DNA from 2 places in the Ensifer sp. ENS06 genome. Region 1 is predicted to be linked to the other one. Evidence: riboswitches for the same ligand, from Rfam matches in the RefSeq annotation. Region 1 holds a riboswitch; the other holds the start of a gene.
The links. A riboswitch is a leader RNA that binds a small molecule or an ion and turns the genes downstream of it on or off. The one in region 1 is predicted to bind S-adenosylmethionine.
Positions count from the first base shown of each region.

Region 2: linked by a shared signal. The riboswitch ahead of IB279_RS02375 (O-succinylhomoserine sulfhydrylase) and the one ahead of metA (homoserine O-succinyltransferase) in region 1 are both predicted to bind S-adenosylmethionine.

Region 1 covers NZ_JACVBC010000008.1:260,535-267,670, reverse strand. The annotation lists gene IB279_RS25350 (MoxR family ATPase) at 1-575, shown strand, start outside; gene IB279_RS25345 (NUDIX domain-containing protein) at 572-1,015, shown strand; SAM riboswitch at 1,258-1,335, shown strand; gene metA (homoserine O-succinyltransferase) at 1,397-2,323, shown strand; gene IB279_RS25335 (VWA domain-containing protein) at 2,330-3,514, shown strand; gene IB279_RS25330 (aldose epimerase family protein) at 3,777-4,793, shown strand; tRNA gene IB279_RS25325 (tRNA-Gly) at 4,960-5,034, opposite strand; gene IB279_RS25320 (prolyl-tRNA synthetase associated domain-containing protein) at 5,286-5,795, shown strand; gene trxA (thioredoxin) at 5,854-6,828, shown strand; gene IB279_RS25310 (LON peptidase substrate-binding domain-containing protein) at 7,021-7,136, shown strand, end outside.
Region 2 covers NZ_JACVBC010000001.1:473,529-480,664, reverse strand. The annotation lists gene IB279_RS02400 (thermonuclease family protein) at 1-568, shown strand, start outside; gene IB279_RS02395 (tellurite resistance TerB family protein) at 695-1,105, shown strand; gene IB279_RS02390 (transporter substrate-binding domain-containing protein) at 1,140-1,973, opposite strand; tRNA gene IB279_RS02385 (tRNA-Gly) at 2,118-2,192, opposite strand; gene IB279_RS02380 (2'-deoxycytidine 5'-triphosphate deaminase) at 2,274-3,371, opposite strand; SAM riboswitch at 3,446-3,524, shown strand; gene IB279_RS02375 (O-succinylhomoserine sulfhydrylase) at 3,569-4,753, shown strand; gene IB279_RS02370 (hypothetical protein) at 4,810-4,983, opposite strand; gene apaG (Co2+/Mg2+ efflux protein ApaG) at 4,982-5,374, shown strand; gene IB279_RS02360 (Hsp33 family molecular chaperone) at 5,447-6,436, opposite strand; gene argF (ornithine carbamoyltransferase) at 6,735-7,136, opposite strand, start outside.

The DNA.
Region 1 (7,136 bases):
ACGAGGTCCGGAACTATATCCGCAAGGGCAAGCTCTGGCAGGCCTTCGAGGCCGATCGCCGCGTGGTGCTTCTGATCGACGAGATAGACAAGGCCGACATCGAGTTTCCGAACGACCTGTTGCAGGAGCTCGACCGCATGGAATTCCATGTCTACGAGACCGGCGAGATGATCGGCGCGCGTCACCGGCCGATCGTCATCATCACCTCCAACAACGAGAAGGAGCTGCCGGACGCGTTTCTGCGCCGCTGCTTCTTCCACTATATCCGCTTCCCCGATGCAGACACGCTCGCCCGCATCGTCGAGGTGCATTATCCCGGCATCCGCAAGACGCTGCTTTCGGCGGCGCTCGCCGCCTTCTACGACATCCGCCAGGTGCCGGGCCTGAAGAAGAAGCCCTCCACGTCAGAGGCGCTCGACTGGATCCGCCTGCTCGTCGCCGACGAGGTCGATCCGGCCGACCTCAGGGCCGATGCCAAGACCATGCTGCCGAAGCTGCATGGTGCGCTCCTGAAGAACGAACAAGACGTACACCTCTTCGAGCGCCTCGCCTTCATGGCCCGCCGCGACGGATGAGGCCGGACGCGCACAAGGTCCTGATCTACGACACCTGGCAGGACCGCCTGCTGGTCTTCGACGAGCCGGATTTCCCAGACATCGAGCTGCAGGTGCCCGGCGGTACGATGGAACCAGGCGAAAGCCCGGAGACATCGGCTCAGCGGGAATTCATCGAGGAAACCGGGCTGACGCCGCCGGAAGCACTCACCCATCTCGTCACGCAGGACTACCACTACCCGAAGGACGGCAGGACGATCTGTCATCGGCGGCACTACTTCCACATCGCCCTTGCCGGCGAGCAACGGCAGACCTGGATACATCAGGAAATGACGCCCTTTGGCGGCGGTGACCCGATCCGCTTTCGTTTCTTCTGGCTCGGTATCGATCAGGCTGACCGCCGGCTGGGTTATGGCATGCGGGATGCTCTAAGCCTGCTGCAGACCAGCCCCTCTCCCTGACCCTCTCCCCGCAGGCGGGGAGAGGGGACGAGGACGACGGCTGCCCCCAAGCCGAGACGTGCCGACAGCGAACCCGGCTACCAAGATGGGCCGAACGGCCACTGAGCTTAGCTCGTGGAACGATCGGGTGCGGCAAGGCCGCTTCTCCCCGCCAGCGGGGAGAAGGTCGCGGCAGCGGGATGAGGGGCAGCCGCCCCCTACGCGAATCGTTTTTCTTGACCCCCGCGGCCCACTCGCGCTATCAAATTCTCCGTGGTGATTTGGCCGGCCGGCTTGCAGCCACGTTAAACAAGTCGCTAAAGGGCCGAGGAAAGTTGGATTTCCGAGGACCGGTCGCGATCAATCGCCGCCGGTTTTTTTGTATTGATCGAGTGGAAGCCCATGCCCATCAAGATTCCCGATACGCTGCCCGCCTTCGAAACCCTCGCGCATGAGGGCGTGCGGGTGATGACCGAGACCGTGGCGATCCGTCAGGATATCCGCCCGCTCCAGATCGGGCTCCTGAACCTCATGCCGAACAAGATCAAGACAGAGATCCAGATGGCGCGCCTGATCGGCGCTTCGCCGCTGCAGGTGGAACTGTCGCTGGTGCGCATCGGCGCTCACCGCGCCAAGAACACCTCGGAAGATCACCTGCTCTCCTTCTACGAGACCTGGGAAGAAGTGCAGGGCCGCAAGTTCGACGGTTTCATCATCACCGGCGCCCCGGTCGAGACGCTCGAATACGAAGACGTCACCTATTGGGACGAGCTGAAGCGCATCCTCGACTGGACCGAGACCAACGTGCATTCGACGCTCAACGTCTGCTGGGGCGCGATGGCGGCGATCTATCACTTCCACAACGTGCCGAAGTATCCGCTGAAGGAAAAAGCCTTCGGCGTCTATCGTCACCAGAACCTCAACCGCTCCTCCGTCTACCTCAACGGCTTCTCCGACGATTTCGCCGTCCCCGTTTCGCGCTGGACCGAAGTGCGACGCGCCGACATCGACAAGGTTCCGAGCCTCGAAATTCTGATGGAATCGAAGGAGATGGGCGTCTGCCTCGTGCACGAGAAAAAGGGCAACCGGCTCTACATGTTCAACCACGTGGAGTATGATTCGACCTCGCTGTCGGACGAATACTTCCGCGACGTGGATGCGGGCGTGCCGATCAAGATGCCGCACGACTATTTCCCGCACAACGATTCGACCCTGCCGCCGCAGAACCGCTGGCGCAGCCATGCACATCTCTTCTTCGGTAACTGGATCAACGAGATGTACCAGACGACGCCCTACGATCTCGCGGAGATCGGCACCGGGAAAAGCTGAGGTCAGATGTTCATTCCCTTCTTCCTCGAACTCAAGGCAGCGAAGGTCCCGGTCACGCTCCGGGAATTCCTGTCCTTGATCGAGGGGATGGAGGCGGGCATCGCCACCTTCGACGTCGAAGCCTTCTACTACCTGGCGCGCGCAGCACTGGTGAAGGACGAGCGCCATATCGACCGCTTCGACCGGGTGTTCCAGCACTGCTTTTCCGGTCTCGAAGCGGTCAATCCTCTGGAAGCGAGTGAAGAGGCCACCATCCCCGAGGACTGGCTGCGCAAGCTCGCAGAGAAGCATCTGAGCGAGGAAGAAAAACGCCTGATCGAGGCACTCGGCGGCTTCGACAAACTGATGGAGACCTTGCGCCAGCGGCTGCAGGAGCAAAAGGGCCGCCATCAGGGTGGCTCAAAATGGATCGGTACCGCCGGCACCTCGCCTTTCGGCGCCTATGGCTACAATCCCGAGGGTGTGCGGATCGGCCAGGACCAGTCGCGCCACCGCCGCGCCGTCAAGGTTTGGGACCGGCGCGAGTTCAAGGATTATGACGACACGATCGAGCTCGGCACGCGCAACATCAAAGTGGCCCTGAAGCGGCTCCGGCGCTGGGTGCGCCAGGGTGCCGCCGACGAACTCGACCTCTCCGGCACGATCCGCGCCACCGCCGAACACGGCTATCTCGACGTGGTGACGAGGCCGGAGCGCCGCAATGCGGTGAAGCTTCTGATGTTCTTCGATATCGGCGGATCGATGGACGATCATATCCGCATCGTCGAGGAGTTGTTTTCAGCGGCTCGCAGCGAGTTCCGCCATATGGAGCATTTCTACTTCCACAATTGCGTCTACGAGGGCCTGTGGAAGGACAATCGCCGCCGCCGTGTCGACATTACCCGTACGACGGAAGTGCTGCGCACCTACGGCGGCGACTATCGCGCCATCTTCGTCGGCGACGCTTCGATGAGCCCCTATGAAGTCAGCCACCCCGGTGGCTCGGTCGAGCACTGGAACGACGAGGCGGGCGCCCTCTGGCTCTCTCGTCTGACGGCACATTTTCCGCGCTCCATCTGGCTCAATCCCGTGCCCGAGCAGCACTGGGGCTATACCCAGTCGATCACGATGGTGAAGAGCCTGTTCGAGGGACGCATGTTCCCCTTGACGCTCGCCGGCCTGCAGGAGGCCACCAAGCAGCTGTCGCGCTGACATGACTGCCGAGAGGTCGCTGTAGCACCTTGAATAGCTGGATGTTTTTGCTCTCAGGCCGGAGACGGCGCCAGGCCGCATTTAGTATGATTTTCCGGTTGCCGTGCCCTTGGAAATGACGCAGGTTGCTGTGATCGCACCGTTGCATGTTTCCCTGGATCCCAACCGAGCCAAGGACAAAACATGCAGCAATTCAAAAGTGTACGGCGACCTTGTGCGTCTGGGGAGACGCGCAGCGCTGTAGTGGGAGCCAGCGGTGAATATGCATCAGAACACGGAAATCTTCGGCCACCTGCCATCCGGCGAGCCGGTCCATCGTGTGGTGCTCTCCGGTGGCGGCCTCACCGCCCATGTCTTGACCTGGGGCTCGGTGATCCAGGACCTGCGCCTGGAAGGCCATGAGCCGCCGCTTGTGCTCGGTTTCACCGATCTCGAAAGCTACCTCGCCCACTCGCCCTATCTCGGCGCCACGCCTGGACGGTGCGCCAATCGCATCGGCAACGGCCGCTTCACGCTCGATGGCGAGGCCTACCAGCTCGAACTGAACGAGAAGGGCGTCACGCACCTGCACGGCGGCAGCGACAATATCGGCAAGCGCAACTGGACGATCGTAAAGCAGACGCCCGACAGCATCACGCTCGCCATCACCGACCCGGATGGCCGCGCCGGTTATCCCGGCAATTGCAAGGTCACCTGCACCTACCAGCTGAAGCCCGGCGGCGTCTTGAGCGTCGTCTACGAGAGCGAGACCGACCGAGCGACGCTCGCCAATGTCTGCCAGCACAGCTATTTCAATCTCGACGGCAGCGCCGACGCCCTCGGCCACGACATCATGATCGCCGCCGACCATTATCTGCCCACCAGCGAACGCCAGGTGCCGACGGGCGAGATCCGCCCGGTCGAGGGCACTGCCTTCGATCTGCGGGAAATGACGCGGCTCAGCCGCCAGACCGAAGGCGAGCGCATCGCCTACGACCATAATTTCTGCCTTTCGAACGAACGCATGGCGAAACATTCGGTGGCGCTTGCTCGCAGCATCGATTCGGGTGTCACGATGGAAGTGCTGACGACCGAGCCCGGCGTGCAGCTCTATACCGGCGCAAAGCTGAACATCCCCGTCCCCGGCCTCGAGGGCCGCCGCTACGGCGCCTTTGCCGGCTTCTGTCTCGAAACCCAGATCTGGCCGGATGCGGCCAACCACTCCGGCTTCCCGAACGCGGTACTTCGCCCCGGCGAGATCCGCCGGCAGGAGACGGACTATGTGTTCATGAAGAGCTGAGCGCGGAAACGGCGACCGGCTTTACCAAAAAAGGCAAAATGCAAAAGGAGCCGTCTCGGCGGTCCGAACCACATGGTGCGGACGGCACTATCGGCGCATGGAATGCCTGACGGCAAATGCCGTTTCATTCCAGAAATGACTGTGAAATGAAGTGGTTGGGAGAAATTGGAGCGGGTGAGGCGATTCGAACGCCCGACCCCAACCTTGGCAAGGTTGTGCTCTACCCCTGAGCTACACCCGCTCATCATCCAAGGTCCGGGGGTAGTCGGTGGACCGTGGCGTCGGCGCTGTCTTGCGGCGACGGGCGGTATATGGCCTAAGCGATTTTGGAATGCAACAGGGAAATGACGAGAAATCGAATATTTTTTTGGACACCCTTCGCAAAGCCCGGAAATGCCGCGTTTTCGGCCGGCTTCGCCGCCTGTGAGATTGCGTCCTGACGGCCTTCTCCCCTAAAGCAGAGACGAAACGAACGCCCTGGGGATGAGAATCATGCGTGAATCACAGCCGAAAACCGCCGAAGACCTCTTCAATTTTCTCGATGGACTTGGAATCGAGCATAAGACGAAGAACCACGCTCCGGTTTTCACCGTGGCCGAATCGGTGGCGCTTCGTGACGAGATGCCCGGTGGCCACACGAAAAACCTCTTCGTGAAGGACAAGAAGGACAACTATTTCCTGCTCACCGTCGAGGAGCACGCGACGGTGGACCTGAAGACCGTGCACCAGGTGATCGGCGCGGCAAGCAAGGTATCCTTCGGCAAGCCGGAGAAGCTGATGGAGTATCTCGGCGTCATTCCGGGGGCCGTAACCGCCTTCGGCGCGATCAACGACACCGGGGGCAACGTCAAGGTCATCCTCGACGAGGCGCTGATGACGTTCGATATCGTCAACTGCCACCCGCTTTCCAACGACGCAACGACCTCGATCGCTTCGAAGGATCTGTTGCGCTTCATGGAAGCGACCGGACACGAACCGCTTGTCTTGAAAGTCACGGCCTGACATACGATCTTTGGCGCGAATGCAGTAAGCTGGCGGACGAGCCGGCGAGGAGAGAAGAATGACGGGCAGCGACAATCCCTATGCAGGGTCTTTCGGCACTCAGATGACGGCTTCGGCCTCCTTCGGCCAGCCGGCGCCGGCGGCCGCGTCGGGCGGTGACCTGATCAAGGAAACCACCACTGCCAACTTCACCAAGGACGTGCTCGAAGCCTCCAGGCAGCAGCCCGTTCTCGTCGATTTCTGGGCGCCCTGGTGCGGTCCCTGCAAGCAGCTGACCCCTGTCATCGAAAAGGTGGTCACGGAAGCCGCAGGCCGCGTCAAGCTCGTCAAGATGAACATCGACGATCATCCCTCGATCGCCGGCCAGCTCGGCATCCAGTCGATCCCGGCCGTCATCGCCTTCGTCGGCGGACGCCCGGTCGACGGCTTCATGGGCGCAGTTCCGGAAAGCCAGATCAAGCAGTTCATCGAAAAGATCGCCGGTCCCGCCGTTGACGACAGCAAGGCCGAGATCGAGGCGGTTCTCGCCGACGCCAAGGCGCTCATCGATGCCGGCGATGCCGAGAACGCCGCCGGCCTCTATGGCGCCGTGCTGCAGGCCGACCCGGAAAATGTCTTGGCGATCGCCGGCATGGTCGATTGCATGATCGCGCTCGGCCAGCTTACCGAGGCCCGCGAGGCGCTGTCCAGCCTGCCGGAAGATCTTGCCAAGGATGCCGGCATTGCCGCCATCGGCAAAAAGCTCGACCAGATCGAGGAAGCCCGCAAGCTCGGCGATCCCAACGAGTTCGAACGGCGCCTCGCCGCAAACCCCGATGATCACGAGGCGCGCGTGCTGCTCGCCAAGATCCGCAACGTCGAGGGCGACCGGATGGCTGCGGCCGACCATCTGCTCACGATCATGAAGCGCGACCGGGCTTACGACGACGACGGCGCGCGGCGCGAGCTGCTTTCGTTCTTCGAGGTCTGGGGCCCGAAGGATCCGGCAACCATCGCCGCCCGACGCAAGCTCTCGTCGATCCTGTTCTCCTGAGCCGTCAGACATGTTTTTGAAAGGGGCGCTATCTGCGCCCCTTTTCGTAAGCGGATCCGATCACGATCCATCTTCACCTGTGAAGATCGACGCTCTCGTCCCTTGAGATTTTCAAGCAGAGCACCATCTTTTGATCTGGTTGACCACGCTTCCTTGGCGGGGCAAAGCGAATACCGGCAGGGTCTATCGGAAATGCACGTCGGAAATGCACGCTATCTCGGTCCGAAGGACTTGCCGGAGATCATTCCGGTGTTTCCGCTGACCGGTGCATTGCTGCTTCCCGGCGCCCAGCTTCCCCTCAACATCTT
Region 2 (7,136 bases), on a different contig from region 1:
GCGCGCCATCGAGCCACAGCAGTTCGGCCTGCCCGATACGGTCACCAGTGCGCCGCTCGAACGGGTGGAACCGCGCGCGCCGTTGTCGGAACCGAAGAAGGAAGCGAAGGCCGCCGGGCCGACCGTACTCTATCGCCCGGTCGCGGTCGCCGCCGGTGTGATCCAGTTCGACAAGCTGACGCTGCAGATCGACGGCATCGAGCCGGAGCAGGCGGAGCGGACCTGCGAAAGCGCCGGCAAGAGCTGGCCCTGCGGCATCGTCGCGCGAACCGCCTTCCGAAACTTCCTGCGCGCACGTGCGGTCAGCTGCGATCTGCCCGAAGGAGATTCCGGCCCTTCGGCCACCGCCTCCTGCACGCTTGGCGGACAGGATCTTGCCACCTGGCTCGTCGACAATGGCTGGGCAACGCCGGTTCCCGGCTCGACCCTCGAAAAACGCGCCGACGCAGCACGCCAGGCGAAGCTCGGTTTTTACGGTGACGATCCGCGCGACCTCAACCACACGCCGATGACATTCGACGATCCGACCCTCGGCATCGGAGTGGACGCCTCGCAGCCGGACTTGTAAATAGCCGCGACAATTCCCAGCTCTCGACCGTCTGCCGAAAGCGGCAGATGGCTCAACTCTTTCAAACGACGCAATTCCGGATCAGGAACCGTCCCATCCTGGAATCGCTCTACCGCCGGAAAGCCCATGCAACCAAGCCTCAGCCACCACGAAGCTCTCATCTATGTCATGGTGATGATGTCGGCGGTCGACCGCGAGATGAGCGACGACGAGTTTGCCCGCATCGGCCGGCTGGTTCAATTCCTGCCCGTGTTCGACGGCTTCGACGAGGACAGCCTCGTCCATATCGGCCATGAATGCTCGGCACAGCTGGCGGCGCCCGAAGGGCTCGACATCATGCTCGAGATCGTGCGCGAAGCGCTGCCGGAGAAGTTCCACGAGACGGCCTATGCGCTCGCCGTCGAGATCGCGGCCGCCGACCAGCGCATCCGCAACGAAGAAATCCGCCTGCTGCAGTTGCTGCGCGATCGGCTTGGCCTCGACAAGCTGACTTGCGCCGCTATCGAGCGCGGCGCGCTCGCCCGCTTCCGCCGATAGGCCGGCCGGTGATCACGCCGAGAAGTCCTGGCGCCTAGTAGATTCCGTTTGGGAAGTAGCGCAGGTAGATTTCCTCCAAGCGGCCACTGCGCGACAGCGCCAGCAGCGCGTGATCGATCGCCTGGGTCAGGGCAGCCTCGGACTTGCGGTTCATGATCGTCAGGCCTTCACCGAGGAAGCGCTGCGAGAAGTAGGCGCCATCGACAAGCGTGCAGCAGCCGCCAGCAGCGCTACCCGAGATCCAGAAGGACAGCTGCATGCCGTCGGAAAACACCGCCGGCACATCGCCCTTCTGCAGAGCCGTCAGCATGGCCTCGCGGTCGGGATAGACCTTGGCCTCGATCTTCGGGAAAAACGCCTTGAACATCGCCTCATGCGTGGTTCCGGCGACGACACCGACCGGCTTCCCCTTGAGATCGCTCGGTGCCGAGACTGCTCCCGCCGCCTTGGTGTTGACGGCGAAGCGCGCCGGAAGCCGCATGAAGGCGCGGGAAAAGCCGAAGCGTTGGCGCAGTTCCGGACCGACGGCGATACCGGCGGCCACCGCCTCGCCCTGCCCCTCTTCCAGTGCCGGCAGCAGCTCCGCATAGGTCACGGCCTGGATCTGGCATTTGGCCTCGATGTCGAGCTCGCGGCAGATCTCGCGCACGAGATCGACATGAAATCCCGAAAGCTTGCCGGACTGGTCGATGAAGTTGAACGGCGGAAAATCCACCGTCGTCAAGAAACGCAGGCGCGCCAGGCCCGTGAGATCGGGCTTGGCGATGCGTTCGCGCGCGTCGAACAGCAGCGGCAGATCCTTGGCCTCGGCCGCAAGCGGCGTCGCGATCAAGGATGCGCAAAGGGCGAAAAGGGGAAGAACTTTCATGGGCAGCGGCCGGCACGTCTCATGTGGCAGGGGCGGCCCTTGGAACCGCGGTGATTCATCGAGCGGTAAAGTAACCGGCCGCAGCGCAGCTGACCATAGGTCGCCACGAGAACGCGGTTACACAAGGAACGGGACGAGAAAGAATGGAGCGGGTGATCGGGATCGAACCGACGACATCCAGCTTGGGAAGCTGGCGTTCTACCGCTGAACTACACCCGCGGCGCCTGCGAAACTTCCCGAACCGGGGCGATCTGTCAAGCACCCTTGCGCGGGATCGCGTAAGGGGCGCTTCGAAATCCCCTACTCGGCGCGGAAATGCTTCGAGAGCTTCAGGCCCTGCGCCTGGTAGTTGGAGCCGACGCCGAGGCCATAGAGACCATCCGGCCGTTCCAGCATGTGTTCGTAGATCAGGCGGCCGACGATCTGGCCGTGTTCGAGGATGAACGGCACCTCGTGGCTGCGCACTTCCAGCACGGCACGGCTGCCCGTGCCGCCGGCCGAGGCATGGCCGAAGCCCGGATCGAAGAAGCCGGCATAATGCACGCGAAACTCGCCGACCAGCGGATCAAACGGCGTCATCTCGGCCGCATAAAGCGGCGGAACATGCACCGCCTCGCGCGAGACGAGAATGTAGAACTCATCCGGATCGAGGATCAGTTCATCGCGGCCGCGGCTGTAAAGTGGCTCCCAGAAATCGAAGATCGCATGCTGCGCTTTCTTGTCGACGTCGATGACGGCGGTGTGATGCTTGCCGCGATAGCCGATCAGGCCTTCGGGCCCGGTGCCCTTCAGATCGATCGACAGCGCGATGCCGCCGCCGCTGACGTTCGGCTTGTCGCTCGCCACCAGCACGTCGCTCTCGTGCAGCGCCTGCAGTTCCTGCTCCGACAGGATAGACTGGCCCATGCGGAAGCGGATCTGCGACAGGCGCGAGCCTCGGCGCACAACGATCGGGAAGGTGCGCGGGCTGATTTCGAGATAGAGCGGACCGCTGTAGCCGGCCGGGATCTTGTCGAATTCCTGGGCGCGATCGGTGATGACGCGGGTGAAGATGTCGAGGCGACCGGTCGAGCTTTTCGGGTTGGCCGAGGCCGACATGCCCTCAGGCAGTTCCAGGCTTTCCATCAGCGGCACGATGTAGACGCAGCCCGTTTCCAGCACCGCGCCATCGGTCAGATCGACGACGTGCAGCTTCAGCCGGTCGAGCTTGTCGGCAACGAGGTGAGACGGACCCGGCATGAAGCTTGCGCGGACGCGGAAAGCCTTCGAGCCTAGGCGCAGGTCGAGGCTTGCCGGCTGGATCTGATCGTCATCCAGCGGCTTCTCGCTTTTGAGGCGTCCCGATTCTAACAGCGCGGCGATCGCGCGATCGGCCAAAATCCCAGTGTCGCGGCCCATTGCAGTCCTCTTTTCAGTTGCGAGACAAAACCAAACTCCGGGAATTGACGCAAGCGTACCCTGGCAGTATTGAAGCTTTATCCCGTGGTGATTTGGCCGGTCGGCTTGCAGCCACGTTAAACAAGTAGCTAAAAAGGCCGGGTGTCAAACCGGCCCTTCACGCGGCCGGTTTTTTTGTTTTTGAAAGTGACCGTCACATGAGCAAAAACTGGCGCCCCGCAACGCAACTGGTCCATGGCGGGACCACCCGTTCCCAGCACGGAGAGACCTCCGAGGCGATCTTCCTTACCCAGGGCTTTGTCTACGAGACGTCGGAAGCTGCGGAAGCTCGTTTCAAGGGCGAGACCGAAGGCTTCATCTACGCCCGCTACGGTAGCCCGACCAACGACATGTTTGAAAAGCGCATGTGCATGCTGGAAGGCGCCGAGGATGCGCGCGCCACGGCATCGGGCATGGCTGCCGTCACCGCCGCCATTCTCTGCCAGCTGAAGGCCGGCGACCACATCGTCGCCGCCCGCGCCCTCTTCGGCTCCTGCCGCTGGGTGGTCGAGACGCTGGCGCCGAAATACGGCATCCAGTGCACGCTGGTCGACGGACGCGACCTCGCCAACTGGGAAAAGGCGATCCAGAAGAACACCAAGGTCTTCTTCCTCGAAAGCCCGACCAACCCGACGCTCGAAGTCATCGACATTGCCGGTGTTGCCAAGCTCGCCAACCAGATCGGCGCCAAGGTCGTCGTCGACAACGTCTTTGCGACGCCGCTCTTCCAGAAGCCGCTGGAACTCGGCGCCCATATCGTCGTCTATTCTGCCACCAAGCATATCGACGGCCAGGGCCGTTGCCTCGGCGGTGTCGTGCTTTCCGACAAGGAATGGATCAACGAGCACCTGCACGACTACTTCCGCCATACCGGCCCGGCGATGTCGCCGTTCAACGCCTGGACGCTGCTGAAGGGCATAGAGACGCTGCCGTTGCGCGTGCGTCAGCAGACGGAAACGGCCCGCCGCGTGGCCGACTTCCTGGCAGAACAGCCGCAGGTCGCCAAGGTCATCTATCCTGGCCGCAAGGATCATCCGCAGGCCGACATCATCGCCAAGCAGATGACCGGCGGATCGACGCTCGTCGCCTTCGAACTGAAGGGCGGCAAGGACGCTGCCTTCGCGCTGCAGAACGCGCTGGAGATCGTGCGCATCTCCAACAACCTCGGCGACAGCAAGAGCCTGATCACCCATCCGGGAACGACCACGCACAAGAACCTGACCGACGAGGCCCGCGAAGAGCTCGGCATTTCCGCCGGAACCGTGCGCTTCTCGGCCGGCATCGAGGACAGCGACGATGTGGTGGAAGATTTCGCCCGCGCGCTGAAGGCCGTGAAGGCCTGATTTTTACGAAGACACGGCCGCCGTGATCAACGGCGGCCGACGCCCCTTGCCGGCCGTCACGAGATGGTTTCCGGCGGCGGGGCGCCAAGGCGCCAGGCACGTTTCACCCGCTCGATCGCGTCAGCACGGCCATCCGTCCCATCATGGGATCGCACAATCTTGCCGTTATTCTTGACGAAACCATCTTGCTGTAGAATACCCTGAAAGACCTGAAGCAAGGTGATGCCCATGTATCGCGCTTTGACCCGCGACATAGAAGTTACGGTGGAGCCGTACTATCTCGAAGAGCAGTCGGATCCCGATGACGGCCGCTATGTCTGGGGCTATCGCATCGTCATCTCAAACCACTCGGACGCGTCGGTGCGGTTGATGACGCGCTACTGGCACATTACCGATGAGAACGGGCAAGTCGACGAGGTCAGCGGTCCGGGCGTCATCGGCGAGCAGCCGCTGCTCAATCCCGGCGATACCTATGAGTATTCGTCCGGATGCCCTCTGGATACGCCCTCAGGCGTCATGTTCGGCCACTACAGCATGGAATCGGAAGGCGGAGAAACCTTCAACGTTGCCATCCCCGCCTTCTCGCTCGATTCACCCGGGCTCGTGCGCACCCTGAACTGATGCCAATCCGGAACAGCGCGTCCTTCGGACTAGCGTCGCTCTAAATCGCGGCCAGTCGGCCGGAGGCGCCCGCTACTGCGGGCGCACCTCGCTTGCTTCGAAGCGATAGGTCGTCGAGCAGAACTCGCAGGTCACCTTGACTTCGCCATCGTCGATGGTGCTTTCGAGGTCGTCCGTGCTCAGGTTGGACAACACCGACTGAAGCTTCTCGCGCGAGCAGCTGCAGCGGTCGTAGACCGCCTGCGGTTCGTAGACGCGGACGCCGCGCTCGTGGAACAGGCGATAGAGCAGCCGCTCGGTTCCGACCATCGGATCGGTCAACTCGTCCATGTCGATCGTTTCGACCATCACCTTGGCTTCGGCCCAGAGATCGTCGTCACCGAACGCGCTTTCACCATCATCACCATCACCGCCGGAAAGGTCGGGCTGGCGCATGCGTTCCGGCGCTTCCGGCAGGAACTGGGCGACCATGCCGCCGGCGCGCCAGCGATGGCGCGGCTTGCCGTTTTCGTCGCGATCGAGAAGCTCGGCCACGCCAAGGCGCACCTTGGTCGGGATCTGCTCCGACTGTCGGAAATAGACGCCGGCGATTTCTTCCAGCGTCGCTCCGTCGAGCGCAACGATCCCCTGGTAACGCTGGGTATGAGCGCCCTGGTCGATGGTGAAGGCGAGCACGCCCTTTCCGAGCAGCTCGTGCGAAAGGGTCCGGCCGTCCTTTTCGGCAGCGGCAAGCGCTTCCTGATCGTAGCGGGCATAGGCGCGCACGCGATCCGGCGTCGAGAAATCAGCGACCACCAGATCGACAGGGCCATCGCCCTGAGTCTGGACGATCAGCTTGCCTTCAAACTTCAGCGAGGTCCCGAGCAACACGGTGAGTACAACGGTTTCAGCAACCAGACGCGCGACCGGAAGCGGATAGTTGTGGCGCTCGAGGATTGCGTCCAGCATGGGGCCGAGCTGCACGGCGCGGCCGCGCACGTCGAGGCCTTCCACCTGGAAAGGCACGACGTGATCGTCACCGGCAAAGTCGAACTCACCAAGCCCTGGCGTCATGTCAGTCATGTCTTGCTCCTTGCCTTCAGCCACCAAGCTGCACCAGAGATATTGCTATCCCCGCGCAACGTGCTCGCTGTCTCAGTTGATCCCGCGATAAACGGATTGTCCACCAGGTATGTGCCGCGGCCATAGCAACGCACCACCTCGACGGTTGCGCGCTCACTACTTTCAGGAGCGCCCGTATGCCGCCTAAATCGTGTCGCACGTGGACAATGTCAAGTGCGGTGAACACGCCCCTATATGGCGCACGCTCGGCGGAGCGCACTGAAGCCTCTTCGCCGTCGCGCGCGACCGGGCAGCCGGCTCAGACGAGCCCCATGCACCAGGCAATGACCGACTTCTGTGCGTGCAGCCGGTTTTCCGCCTCGTCGAAGACCACCGACTGCGGGCCGTCGATCACCTCGTCGGTGACCTCTTCGCCGCGGTGCGCCGGCAAGCAGTGCATGAACAGCGCATCGGAGGCCGCACGCTTCATCAGCGCTTCATTGACCTGGTAGGGCTGGAAGACGTTGTGCCCGCGGGCGCGATGTTCCTGGTTCATCGAGATCCAGGTGTCGGTCACGACGCAATTGGCGTCGGCGACGGCCTGTTCGGCGTCATGACACAAAAGGACCTCGCCGCCATTGTTGCGCGCCCAGTTCAGGAACTTGTCCTGCGGCTCGGAACCGAGCGGCACGGCCATGTTCATGCGGTATCCGAAGCGGGC